Linked DNA regions of Pseudovibrio sp. Tun.PSC04-5.I4. The protein of the gene in region 2 interacts with the protein of the main gene of each other region in a pairwise test. Links are inferred from orthologs where the notes say so. Each region holds a gene or a part of one and is shown on either strand. Other genes may lie near its edges.

Region 1 (6,236 bases), 1.3 Mb from region 2 along the record:
CGCATACTGCTAGATCTAACAATAATTCTGGAGACAAAAGCATAGGAATGGGTTTAGAAAACTGACGGTTATTGCGACTAATCCAATTTGAATTTAGCTTCAATATAGAGGGGTTTTTACCTAAGGTAAGATCAAGTGAAACCATCAGAATACTGTTGACCCTGACGGATAGATTCAATCAATGTGTCGCTAGATAACTAGCTGATTTGTTTGCGAATTTCTGCGAGCATCGTTAGATGCGTATGGATGAATGGTACCAAGATAGTTGCGGTTGCAACATTCACGTTGATCGGATTTTTACCAGATTCAGGCATTTGAACTGCCAACAAGTCTTCGTGACCAATAATTTCAGTCGAGATATAAAGCCGGTCAAAGTCTTCTCCAGAGGCAGCTTCAAGTTTTTTGTAGATATCTTCTAGTGCTGGCGGGCGTGGCGGTGCAATTGCGCCCGTGGATTCAATCAGGTGCGACACAGCTGTTTGCTCGCCTTTTTCCAGTTTGGCGAACTGGCGAACCAATGGGTTGGATGCCTTTGTTTCAGCCATCTCGCTGATCGCGAGGGAAAACGGGCTAATTGTGAGTGTTTTATCGACGTACTCACCTCCCGCATGATGATCCGCACTGGCGGAGGTGATGAGAGCGGGAGTGGCCAGCAAAGCGCCAGATAAGCCGATGAGTGTTTTTCTACGAGAAATTTGTAACTTACCAGTATTCATAGTTTTTCTTTCAGGTTGTTACGAGTCTACAAACTATATCTTTGGGGTTTGACCTTGTATGGAGTGAGCGTGCCGCTGTGAAATAGCTTATAATGTATTTTTCTATTTAAATTACTAAGTGCTCCTTCCTATTTTTCAGTGTTCTGAAGATCTCTTCAGTAAAACGCCGCAGGTTAAATTAGTATTTGACCAAGAGTAGTTGAGTGAAGGTGACCCGTGCTGCAAAACGATGTGTATCGCTTCGTAGATCTCTCGCATCTTCAACGCTGTTGCTATATTGTTCTTCATTAAGTATTGAAGATTCTCCCTCTGATTTTTGAGGGTAATGCGTTCAAAGGATCCTACGAGTTCAATGGCAAATTCTTCTGGCCCACTACATCGCGGAATGCCTCTTCACCCTGCTGATCCATCGGTTGCTCCGCAGCCCAAGGCGGGTGGTATAGCGGCACGAGCGATGGCTGCGCGTCAAACGGACATGCCGGCTTATATGGAAGGTTTGAACCCCGAACAAAAACTCGCCGTTGAGACGATCAACGGTCCAGTGTTGGTTTTGGCAGGGGCAGGAACCGGGAAAACCCGTGTCCTAACAACGCGCATTGCCCATATTCTTGCAACAGGACATGCGACACCCGGCCAAATTCTTGCTGTGACTTTCACCAATAAAGCTGCGCGCGAGATGAAGAACCGTATTGGCGCCTATATCGGTACTCACGTTGAAGGCATGGCATGGCTTGGCACCTTCCACGCGATTTGTGTCAAGATCCTGCGCCGCCATTCTGAGCTGGTTGGGTTGAAGTCTTCCTTCTCCATTCTGGATACGGACGACCAGTTGCGCTTGATCAAGCAGATCATTCGCGCTGAAGGGTTGGATGACAAACGCTGGACTGCAAAAGTCTTTGCTGGGCTCATGGATGGCTGGAAGAACCGTGCGCAGACGCCTGCGCAGATTTCTGCTGGAGATGCGCAAAGTTTTGCAAACGGGTTGGGGCGTAAGCTCTATGAGACCTATCAGGAACGCCTCTCCATTCTAAATGCTTGTGATTTCGGCGATTTGCTGTTGCATTGCATCACCATTTTCAAAGAGCATCCAGATGTTTTGAAGAGCTTTCAGCATCGGTTTCGATACATGCTGGTGGACGAGTATCAAGATACCAACGTTGCACAGTACCTGTGGCTGCGTTTGTTAGCTCAGGGCAATCCCAATGTGGCCTGCGTTGGTGATGATGACCAGTCAATCTACGGCTGGCGCGGCGCTGAGGTAGATAACATCCTGAGATTCGATCAGGATTTCCCCGGTGCGACGGTTGTTCGTCTGGAGCGGAACTATCGCTCGACCAGCCATATCCTTGCCGCAGCGTCTCATTTGATCGCTCATAACCAAGGTCGGTTGGGTAAGACCTTGTTCACGGATCAAGCGCTGTCTGAGGACGAGGAAAAGGTTCAGGTGGCTTCAGTCTGGGATTCTCAGGAGGAAGCGCGTGCTATTGGTGATGAGATTGAAGTGCTGCAGAACCACGGTCATTCTCTCAATGAGATGGCTATTCTGGTGCGGGCCTCTTTCCAGATGCGTGAGTTTGAGGATCGGTTTGTTACGCTTGGGTTGAGCTACCGTGTCATTGGTGGTCCGCGGTTTTATGAGCGCATGGAGATCCGCGATGCATTGGCATATTTCCGCTGTGTGCTGCAGCCAACTGATGATTTGGCTTTTGAGCGCATCGTCAACACGCCTAAACGTGGTTTGGGTGAAGCTACGCTTAAACTGGTTCATACATACGCGCGATCTCAGGGCATTCCGATGATGGCTGCTGCTGCTGAAATGGTGCAGACTTCTGAACTTCGCCCGAAAGCGCGTGCTGTTCTGGCGGATGTGCTGGGGATGTTTGATAACTGGCGCAATCAGGTTGAGGCTATGAGCCATACGGAGCTGGCCGAGATCATCCTTGATGAAAGCGGTTATACCCAGATGTGGCGGCAGGATCGTTCTGCTGAAGCGCCGGGTCGTTTGGACAACTTGAAAGAACTTATCCGCTCCATGGAAGAGTTCGAGAGCATGGCTGGCTTCCTTGAACACATCTCGTTGGTGATGGATAGGGATAGTGAAGCCAATGAGGATGCGGTCTCGATTATGACGCTTCACTCGGCAAAAGGTCTTGAATTTGATAGTGTTTTCCTCCCCGGGTGGGAGGAAGGTGTGTTCCCAAACCAGCGCGCTTTGGATGAAACCGGGCAAGCGGGACTGGAAGAAGAGCGGCGTCTTGCCTATGTTGGTGTGACGCGTGGACGGAAGCGGGTGAAGGTGTGGTTTGCCTCTAACCGACGCATTCATGGCTCCTGGCAGTCCAGTATTCCCTCCCGTTTTCTGGATGAACTCCCCCCTGATAGTGTTGAAGTTGTTGAATCCTCAAACTCCTATGGGGGCTATAACTCGGGTGGTTCCGGAGGGGGATATGGGGCAAGTCGTTTTGATAGCAGCGATGCGTTCCAGAATACCTACTCAACTCCCGGCTGGCAGCGCGCCCGCAAAACGCAGGCTTCTGGTCAGCAGTATGGCCGTATGCATGGTGGCAACCAAACCCGCAGAGCGAAAAAGGCTGGTCCGACGACCATTGAGGGCGATCTTGTTGCCAAAAGCGTCATTGAAGTCAGCAGTGATTTTGCCATTGGTGAGCGGATTTTCCACTTGAAGTTCGGCTATGGGATAATCAGTGACATCGAGGGGAATAAGTTGACCGTCGACTTTGAGAAATCTGGCCTAAAGAAAGTGCTGGATGGCTTTGTTGACCGGGCATAAGCTTCAAGTCACGCGTTAATTGCCTCTGCGGAAGTTTGTGTTATCTCTCTTCATGGTTGTGTTGGGAGGTGCGAATGAACGATGTGGTTATCGCTTTGGCGATGATTGTTGTTGCTGGTGTTGGTGCACAGTGGCTCGCCTGGCGGTTGGCACTTCCCGCGATTGTGGTTTTGCTTGTCGCAGGGTTTTTGATCGGGCCAGCGACAGGCATTTTGCATCCCACTTCGTTGTTTGGTGATTTATTGCGTCCTACTGTTGCGCTGGGTGTGGCCGTTATTCTGTTTGAGGGCGGTCTTTCCCTTAATTTTCAACGTATTAGCGGTGTTTATAAGGGCGTTTGGCGACTCGTTCTTATTGGAGCCTGTATCGCGTTTATGTTGGGTGCCCTTAATGCTCATTACGTAGCTGAGCTCAGCTGGCCTTCGGCTCTTGTCTTTGCATCTATCCTCATTGTCACTGGTCCAACGGTTATCATTCCGCTTTTGCGGCAAGCTCGTTTGGAGCGCCGTGTTGCCTCGCTCTTGCGGTGGGAAGCAATTCTGGCTGACCCGTTTGGGGCCTTACTCGCCGTTTTGATGTTCGAAGGATATCTGGTTTATCACGGTGAGCAGGGTTTTCAGATTTTGGCTGTTCGCGCCATCGCTGGTTTGCTGTTGGGCGGTGCTGGTGGTTGGGCACTGGGGAAGGGATTGATCTGGCTGTTTGTGGGTGGCCGTGTTCCTGAGTTTCTCAAAGTGCCGCTTATCTTCATCTGTGTGATTGGCTGTTATGCCCTTTCAGATCTGGTGCTGGAGGAGTCTGGTCTTTTGACTGTGACCGTTCTTGGGCTGGTTCTTGGAAATTCACGGCTTGCCAGTCTTGAGGAGTTGAAGCGTTTCAAAGAGGCAATCACGATTGTTCTGGTTTCCTCGGTGTTTATTGTTCTCACAGCTTCGGTGCAGCTTTCCAGTCTTGCTCAGTTTGGATTGCAGGATCTGGCCTTTGTGTTGGTTCTGCTGTTTGTTATTCGGCCAGTTTCTGTTTGGCTTGGCACTATTGGCGCGCATTTGAGCTGGAGGGAACGGGTGCTGGTTGGATGGATTGCCCCGCGCGGTATTGTGGCGGTTGCGGTTTCTGGCTTGTTCGCCCGTTCCTTAGTTGAGCATGACGTTGCCGATGGCGAACGGCTGGCTGTGCTTTCCTTCGCGGTTGTGGTGGCTACTGTTTTTGCGCATGGGTTTACGCTCGGCCCATTTTCGCGGTGGTTGGGGCTTTCCAGTCATACCGGGCCGGGTTTGCTGCTTGTTGGGTCCAGCAGGTTTAGTGTCGCGCTTGCGACTAAGCTGAAAACACTGAAGGTTCCTAGTCTGATCGTTGATCGAAACTGGGGCAAGTTACGTCTCTCCCGTCATGCCGGCTTGGAACATTATTACGGTGAGGTGCTTTCTGAAGAAGTTGAGAATGCATTGCCGTTGGAGAATTACAGCGCGCTTCTCGCACTTACCGATAATGATGATTACAACGCGTTGGTTGCAACCAACTTTGGTCCATTGTTCGGGCGCGGAGAGGTGTATCAGTTCGCGCCCTCTGAGGAGCAGGGGGAGCAGGAGCGCTTTCGGCGTGTTGTTACGCTTGGCGGCAGGCCCTTTCTCTCACCTGAGCACAGCTATAATGATCTTGAGACAAAGATGTGTGAGGGTTGGTTTATCAAAGCCAGTGAGTTGACGGAAACATATGGATGGGTTGCGTTTATGGAGGCACTGCCAGAAACGGCAATTGTACTCATGGTGATTGAGCCTAAGAAGAAGTTGCGTCCGCTGAATGGCCCCCCGAATGGAACTCCGGTTTCAGGTTCAATAATCCTTAGCCTTGTTGCTTGTGAATATGCAGAGGAGCGCGAGAAACGCTCCTGAGTACTGGCTTTTCCATGCCGCGCATTCTATACGCCTATTCAATGATTTTTTGGGTGAGTTTAGATAGCTCACCAAAACTAAGGGTTTATGCATGGACACGATCCGGGTTCGCATTCCTGCGCCTGAAGCGGAAGCCAAAGCACTTTCTGACGTTATGGAATATCGCTTTGAAGATGACGGTTTTCCTGTCGCTGTCTTTGAAAACTCCGAGGATGGTGAGATCTGGACAGCGGAAGTGCTGATTCTGGAATCCACCATTGATGAGGCCACCAGTTTTGTCGAAATGCGCTTGTTCGATCAATTTGAGGGCGGCGTTATTCCAAGCGATGCAGAGGTTGAGGTTCTTCCTGACATCAACTGGGTTGCTAAGTCCCTTGAGGGTTTGAAACCTGTTCGTGCCGAACGCATTATTGTGCATGGCGCCCATGATCGGGATGCCGTTGGTAGCAGCCATATCGGTATTGAGATTGAAGCGGCACAGGCTTTTGGCACCGGGCACCATGGTACGACTGAGGGTTGTTTGTTGGAACTTCAGCGCTTGCTGAAGCGTCACAAATATTCTCGTATGCTTGATTTGGGTACAGGAACCGGTGTTCTTGCTATCGCATTGGCTAAATTGACCGGCTCAGAAGTGCTTGCGACGGATATTGACCCTATCGCAGTAGAAGCAGCTATCGATAATGCACGCAAAAACAATGTCGGCCCGCTGTTTAAGGCGTTTACCGGAGCTGGTTTAGAAGACCGTCGCTTTAGTGAGTATGGTCCGTTTGATCTTGTGGTTGCCAATATTCTGGCAAAGCCGCTGGTACAGATGTCTGCCAAGCTGTGTTGTAATCT
Region 2 (7,653 bases):
TGAGAGCCCGAGTTTACACAAGTTGCTCTCCACGAGATTGCAAATGGGGTTGGGCCCCCGGACAATTGAGTTTCAGTGGTGTTTTGACGTTCAGATTTGGCGGTTTTTTCAAAGCACAACATGTTGAACTTCGACCTATGGGGCAGAGAATTCAAGCTTACGTTCGCACTGAAAGCCATGACCCGACAATCCAAACAAAGACACGCAGCTATATTTTAGTGCAGAGTGAATGATATTGTAACCACCGTCTAGTCAGGAAGAGTATTTTCTATTTATGCATGCGTAAATAGAAAATGCCAAACGGTAAGAAAATGCGATTTCGTTATTTTGCAGTAAATCTGGTAGATCACATTGAAAGACGTAATAATATTCTTTCTCAGTGTGAAAAATGGGCTATCCCAATCGAGGTGTTTGAAGCTGTTACTCCTCAAACACTTGATCGCTGCGATTACCAATACGATCCGGACCGTACAATTTCACAAATTGGACGAGGTTTATCCAAATCGGAAATTGCATGCGGAATGAGCCACATCTCACTTTGGCAACGACTCCTTGATGATAACAACTCTGATGCATATGTAATTTTTGAAGATGATATCAGCATCAAAAGCGACATCCCAAAACTGCTTGAGTCTATAGATTTTACCGAAATTGATATGCTCAGGCTTTATGGAGGTCGTGTTGGGAAGAGTATGACGGTACAAACGCTAAATGACCGGCTTTCGATTGTAAAATGTGCACAGGGCCTCACCGGAACTGTCGCATACGTAATCACCAAACGAGCCACAAATAAACTGATCCCCTACTGCAATACCTTTCAAGCGCCTATTGATACGATGTATGACAGATCTTACGATCATGGTGTTCCTATTTACGCAGCTCTCCCCTTTCCCGTTGCTATCGCACAATCCTCAACGCAGACCAACATTTTCAGTTCAACAATTTCTGCAAATATTTCTGAAAAAAAGAGGGAAGTAGAGCCTAGCGTACGACAGCTTATTACTCGCCTGCTTTACAGAACCAAATGGAGCCTGCAAAAGCGATACGCTGAATATAAACTTTTCAGAAACTGAAAAAAGCCGCTTCAGTTTCCTGACGCGGCTTTCTCGTTATACGGAATTTCCAGATTACATATGAATCGGCTTAGAAAATGTTGCCATAGCAGCTTCTTTTACTGCTTCGGACATTGTTGGGTGCGCATGACATGTACGACCCAGATCCTCGGAGGATCCGCCAAATTCCATCAGAACACATGCTTCGTGGATCATCTCCCCAGCGCCGTGGCCGACAATATGAACTCCGAGAACGCGATCTGTGTCCGCATCAGCCAGAACTTTTACGAAACCATCCGTGTGAAGCGTCGCCTTGGCGCGGCCATTCGCTGAGAATGGGAACTTGCCAGACTTGTACTTAACACCAGCAGCTTTCAGTTCTTCTTCAGTTTTGCCAACGCTTGCAACTTCAGGGGATGTGTAAACAACACCTGGGATGACATCGTAGTTGACGTGTCCAGCCTGCCCAGAAAGCATCTCAGCAAGGGCAACGCCTTCATCTTCAGCTTTATGCGCGAGCATAGGACCCACAATCACATCACCAATTGCGTAGACACCGTCTACGTTGGTTTTATAATGCCCATCCGTTTTCACACGGCCACGTTCGTCCAGCTCAACACCCGCTTCAGCAAGACCAAGGCCCTCTGTGTATGGGCGGCGACCAATGGCGACGAGAACAACATCTGCTTCCAGCGTAACAGCAGCAGCTTCACCTGCAGCTGGCTCAACAGTGACTTCAAGTGCACGGCCTTTTTTCTGAACGCCGGTTACTTTGGAAGACAGCTTGAAGGTCAGGCCCTGCTTCTTAAGCATACGCTGGAACTGCTTGGAAACGTCAGCATCCATTGGGCCAAGGATCTTGTCCATGAACTCAACAAAGGTAACCTGAGTACCTAAACGGGCGTAAACTGACCCCAGCTCAAGACCAATCACGCCTGCGCCGACAACAACCATGCGGTTTGGAACTTTTTCCAGCTCAAGCGCACCAGTTGAAGAGACAATTGTTTTTTCGTCGAGTTCTATGCCCGGTAGAGGCATGACATCAGAACCAGTTGCGATAACGATGTTTTTGGTCTCGACGATAGAAGTGGACCCATCTTCGGCCTTAACTTCAACCTTGCCAGCACCAAGAACGCGACCTGTTCCCATATGGGCGTCGATCTTGTTCTTTTTGAAGAGGTAATCGATGCCAGTTACATTGCCGTCGATCACTTTGTCTTTGTGCGCCAGCATTACCTTCCAGTCCACTTTTGGCTTGGAAGTTTTAATGCCGAGGGTTTCAAAGTTGTGATTTGCTTCCTCAAACATTTCTGAGGCGTGTAGCAAGGCTTTGGATGGGATACAGCCGATATTCAGGCAGGTGCCACCATGCGTCTTGCGCTTTTCAACAACAGCAACTTTCATGCCGAGTTGAGCCGCTTTGATCGCACAAACATAACCGCCAGGGCCTGTTCCAATAACAACGAGATCGTAGGACATTTGCAAATCCCTATTTGTAGAAGGGAGAAGGCTGCAACAACCGATTTGTGCGCCAATCTCCACCTAAAGCAAATGTGCCCGGACTGTGCCGGGCACGTTTATATTAAAGGTCCAAAATCAGACGTTGAGGATCTTCAAGGCTCTCTTTAACGCGAACAAGGAACGTCACCGCTTCCTTGCCGTCCACGATACGGTGATCGTAGGACAGGGCCAGATACATCATCGGACGGATTTCCACCTGACCGTTGATTGCAACTGGGCGCTCCTGAATTTTGTGCATGCCGAGGATACCGGACTGCGGTGCATTCAGGATTGGAGAAGACATCAGGGAACCGTAAACACCGCCATTAGAAACGGTAAATGTGCCACCCTGCATATCCGCCATGGAAAGTTTGCCGTCCCGACCCTTACGACCGAGATTGCCGATTTCTTTTTCGATCTCAGCAATAGACATCTGGTCTGCATCGCGAACCACAGGAACCACGAGACCCTTCGGTGTGCCAACAGCAACGCCGATGTGTGCGTAGTTTTTGTAGATAATGTCAGTGCCGTCAATCTCAGCGTTTAAAGTTGGAATTTCTTTAAGAGCATGGGTGATTGCTTTGGTGAAGAAGCCCATGAAGCCAAGCTTTACGCCGTGCTTCTTCTCAAAAATATCCTTGTACTGCTTGCGCAGGTCCATGATCGGCTTCATGTCCACTTCGTTGTAAGTGGTCAGCATAGCCGCTGCGTTCTGTGCATCTTTCAGGCGGCGCGCGATAGTCTGGCGCAGCCTGGTCATGCGAACACGCTCTTCGCGAACTTCGTCAGTTGGAGCCGATACTGCACGAACAGCGACCGGTGCAGCTGCAGGAGCTGGAGTAGCATTCGCGCCCGCAGCAAGTGCTGCAAGAACGTCGCCCTTCAGAACCTGACCGCGTTTGCCGAAGCCGGCAACCTGACCAGCAGACAAGCCTTTCTCAGCCATCATCTTTGCTGCAGACGGAGCTGCTGGCATGTTTGTGCTGGAAACGGCTGGCGCTGGAGCTGCCACTGCAGGCGCAGAAGCTGCAACAGCAGCGCCTTCACCCTTGGCGATTTTACAGAGCAAGTTGCCCGGTTCTACAGTCGCGCCAGTTGCCTGTGCAATTTCAACGACAGTACCGGATACAGGGCTTGGAACTTCCTGCGCAGCTTTATCTGTTTCCAGCTCAACGAGGATTTGGTCAGCTTTAACCGTATCGCCAACTTTAACAGACCATTCGCCAACTTCAGCTTCGGTCACGCTTTCACCAGCTTGCGGAACCAACACTTCAACAGTTTCAACGGCAGCTGCAGGAGCTGCCTTTGCTGTTGGTGCGGCTTTTGCAGCAGGAGCGGATACAGCACCAGCGGCACCTTCCAAGATTGAGCCCAAGAGAGCCCCAACTTCGACAGTTTCGCCTTCTTTAACATCAATGCTGTCCAGTCTGCCGGATACAGACGCAGGCACTTCAACTGTTACCTTATCTGTTTCAAGCTCAACCAGTGGCTCGTCTACATTCACCGCATCGCCCGGCTTCTTAAACCATTGAGCGATTGTTGCTTCGGTTACGGATTCACCCAGTACGGGCACTCGAATTTCCGTCGCCATGTCTCTATCTCTTTTCGTTTCAGGGCCCCTAAAAGGCCTGTCGGACTTCACCTGATTACGATGTATTTACTCGGCGAATGCATCGTCAAGAAATGCTTGTAACTGTGCCAAATGCTTTGACATCAAGCCAGTTGCAGTTGCTGCGGAAGGTGGACGGCCAACGTAACGTGGGCGATGCACTTTTGCATTCACATGCTCCAGAACCCATTCAATGTATTGTTGAATGAAGAACCAGGAGCCCATGTTCTTAGGCTCTTCCTGACACCAGACGACATCTGCATTTTTGAAGCGGCCCATTTCGACGCAAAGTGATTTGGTCGGGAATGGATACAACTGCTCTACACGCAGGATGTAAACATCATTGATGTTTCGTTTTTCACGCTCTTCCAGCAAGTCGTAGTAGACTTTACCGGTACACAGAACAACGCGGCGGATGTCTTCGTCCTTTTTAAGCTCAACAGTCGAACCTGGATTGGTCTGAGCGTCATCATGCAAAAGGCGGTGGAAGCTTTCTTCTGCACTAAAGTCTTCCAGTTTGGACACTGCACGCTTATGGCGCAGCAAAGACTTAGGTGTCATCAGAATGAGTGGCTTACGAATGTCACGTTTCAACTGACGGCGAAGAATATGGTAGTAGTTCGCTGGTGTCGTACAGTTCGCAACCTGCATGTTATCTTCTGCGCACATCTGCAAGAAGCGTTCAAGGCGAGCAGAAGAGTGTTCAGGGCCCTGACCTTCATAGCCATGTGGCAACAGACAAACCAAGCCGGACATGCGAAGCCATTTGCGCTCACCTGAGGAGATGAACTGGTCAAACAACACCTGTGCGCCGTTAGCGAAATCACCAAACTGTGCTTCCCAAACTGTCAACGCGTTTGGTTCTGTCAGCGAGTAACCGTATTCAAAGCCCAACACCGCTTCTTCTGAAAGCATGGAGTTGATGACTTCGTAACGGCCCTGCTTTTCACCAACGTGATTCAGTGGGATGTAGCGTGCTTCGTCTTCCTGATCGTACAGAACAGAATGACGCTGGGAGAACGTACCACGTTCACAATCCTGACCGGACAATCGAATGGCACGACCTTCTTTCAGAAGTGCGCCAAATGCCATGGCCTCACCCATTGCCCAATCGATACCTTCGCCGGTTTCGATCATTTTGGCACGGTTGTTCATGAAGCGTCGGATTGTACGGTGTGCGTTGAAGTCATCCGGCACATTGGTCAACCTTTGACCAAGTTCCTTCAGCTCATCCATAGGAAGACCAGTGGAACCACGGCGTGGCTCGTCGGTTTCCTTGGCGATCTTCATTTTAGCCCAACGACCATCAAGCCAATCAGCTTTGTTTGGCTTGTAAGTCTGGCCGGTCTCGAATTCGCGATCCAGATGCGCGCGCCAATCAGCTTTCGCCTTATCGACGTCCTCAACAGTCATCAAACCTTCTTTGACCAGCTTGTCAGCATAGATCTGAAGGGTTGTCGCATGTTTGCGGATCTTGCGGTACATGATCGGCTGCGTAAAGGCAGGCTCATCACCTTCGTTATGGCCAAAGCGGCGGTAACAGATGATGTCGATAACGACCGGACGTCCGAACTTCTGGCGGTATTCCGTTGCAATCTTAGCCGCGAAAGTAACAGCTTCCGGGTCATCACCATTGGCATGGAAGATCGGAGCTTCAATAACTTTAGCAGCATCAGATGGATACGGTGAAGACCGTGAGAAACGCGGGTTGGTTGTAAAGCCAATCTGGTTGTTGATGATCACATGGATCGAACCACCAGTGCGGTGACCGCGCAGAGCGGACAGACCGAAACATTCAGCAACAACACCCTGCCCCGCAAACGCAGCATCGCCATGGAGAAGCAGTGGCAGAACGTTGTCACGCTCTACTTCTGTTGTTTCTTTCCAAGCAGCGAACTGATCTTGCTTTGCGCGCGCCTTACCCAGAACAACCGGGTTTACGATCTCAAGGTGAGATGGGTTTGCAGTCAAAGACAGGTGAACGTTGTTGTTATCGAATGAACGATCAGAAGAAGCCCCAAGATGGTACTTCACATCACCCGAACCTTCTACATCATCAGGAGCGTAAGACCCGCCCTTGAATTCGTGGAAGATTGCACGGTGTGGTTTACCCATCACCTGAGACAGAACGTTCAGACGGCCACGGTGTGCCATGCCCAGAACGATGTCTTTAACGCCAAGAGCACCACCACGCTTAATGATCTGCTCAAGCGCCGGAATAAGGGCTTCACCACCATCAAGGCCGAAGCGCTTGGTGCCGGTGTACTTAACATCGAGGAACTTCTCAAAACCTTCGGCTTCGACAAGCTTGTTAAGGATGGCTTTTTTACCTTCTGGCGTAAAGGCAACCTGTTTGTCGGGACCTTCGATGCGTTCCTGAAGCCAAGACTTTGCAGCCGGGTCAGAGATATGCATAAATTCCACGCCAAGCGTAGAACAGTAGGTTCGCTTCAGAATTTCCAACATCTCGCGGATGTTGGCGAATTCCATGCCCAACACGTTGTCCAGGAAGATCTTCCGATCCCAGTCCTGCTCGGAGAAGCCATAGGTCGCGGGATGCAACTCTTCGTGGTCACCAGGAACGGCAAGGCGGAGCGGGTCAAGATCAGCGTGCAAATGGCCGCGCATACGGTACGCACGGATCATCATGATCGCGCGAACACTATCGCGGGTCGCTTGCATCACCTGATCTTCGGTCAGCTCAACACCATTTTTCAAGGCATTGGATTTAACTTTTTTGCTGACAACTTGCTCTAATGGCCAATCACCATCGAGTGCAGAAACAAGCTCACCACCTTCGGGAATAGGCCAGTCTGATCGTTTCCAGGATGCTCCACGAGCTTCCTTAATCACATCCTCTGGATTGTCTTGAAGTGATGAAAAGAATTCCCTCCACTCTTGGTCGAGTGAATTGGGATTTTCCTGATATTGAGCATACAGCTCTTCAATATAAGGAGCGTTGGCGCCGTATAGGAACGACGTCAGCGCGAATACTTTGTTCACGTCCTGCTGAGCCATCGTTTTTAAGCGGACTTTTGGTCCGCCCTACTTTCTTTGGGCGGGTGTCAAACACCACGTACCCCTGGGTCCCGCGACTGACAACAAGTCTGGGGACTTACTGCCTCCTAAAGACTGTCGATGAAACCGGTTCACCGACAGTCAAACTAATATGCCCCTAAATAGTGTATGGGGCGTTATCTTATGCGCCTTGCTTTAACTCTTCGAGAAGAGCAACAAGGGTTTTGCCAAGCTTAGCAGGAGATGGAGAAACGCGGATACCCGCAGCTTCCATAGCCAAAATCTTGTCTTCAGCTCCACCTTTACCACCAGAGATCACAGCACCTGCGTGACCCATGGTACGGCCTGGAGGCGCTGTACGTCCCGCAATGAAGCCAACCATTGGCTTTTTGCGGCCCTTAGCAGCCTGCTCCTGCAGCCATTCAGCAGCTTCTTCTTCAGCTGAACCACCGATTTCACCAATCATGATGATAG

What was found. The genes of interacting proteins can lie anywhere in the genome.
Region 1: the proteins of lpdA (region 2) and BLS62_RS24155 interact in binary tests that used the Escherichia coli proteins (3 or more experiments, as listed by UniProt). The link is inferred for Pseudovibrio sp. Tun.PSC04-5.I4 from one-to-one orthologs.

What each region holds. Positions count from the first base shown.
Region 1 is NZ_FNLB01000006.1:4,073,419-4,079,654, forward strand. What follows is about bases 799-3,804. They hold BLS62_RS24155 (ATP-dependent helicase), read left to right. Parts: upstream 799-1,101; coding sequence 1,102-3,507; downstream 3,508-3,804. Other genes in these bases: BLS62_RS24160 (cation:proton antiporter), read left to right, coding at 3,582-3,804. In the rest of the region: BLS62_RS24145 (hypothetical protein), read right to left, coding at 1-145; BLS62_RS24150 (DUF4142 domain-containing protein), read right to left, coding at 198-716; more of BLS62_RS24160, read left to right, coding at 3,805-5,399; BLS62_RS24165 (50S ribosomal protein L11 methyltransferase), read left to right, coding at 5,491-6,236. UniProt on the Escherichia coli protein: A helicase with DNA-dependent ATPase activity. Unwinds DNA duplexes with 3'-5' polarity. Translocates on single-stranded DNA with 3'-5' polarity. Initiates unwinding more efficiently from a nicked substrate than double-stranded DNA.
Region 2 is NZ_FNLB01000006.1:2,737,815-2,745,467, forward strand. What follows is about bases 330-3,153. They hold lpdA (dihydrolipoyl dehydrogenase), read right to left. Parts: upstream 2,532-3,153; coding sequence 1,128-2,531; downstream 330-1,127. Other genes in these bases: BLS62_RS18025 (glycosyltransferase family 25 protein), read left to right, coding at 330-1,073; odhB (2-oxoglutarate dehydrogenase complex dihydrolipoyllysine-residue succinyltransferase), read right to left, coding at 2,635-3,153. Also shown: BLS62_RS18020 (hypothetical protein), read left to right, coding at 1-233; more of BLS62_RS18025, read left to right, coding at 294-329; more of odhB, read right to left, coding at 3,154-4,143; BLS62_RS18040 (2-oxoglutarate dehydrogenase E1 component), read right to left, coding at 4,210-7,179; sucD (succinate--CoA ligase subunit alpha), read right to left, coding at 7,361-7,653. UniProt on the Escherichia coli protein: Lipoamide dehydrogenase is a component of the glycine cleavage system as well as of the alpha-ketoacid dehydrogenase complexes.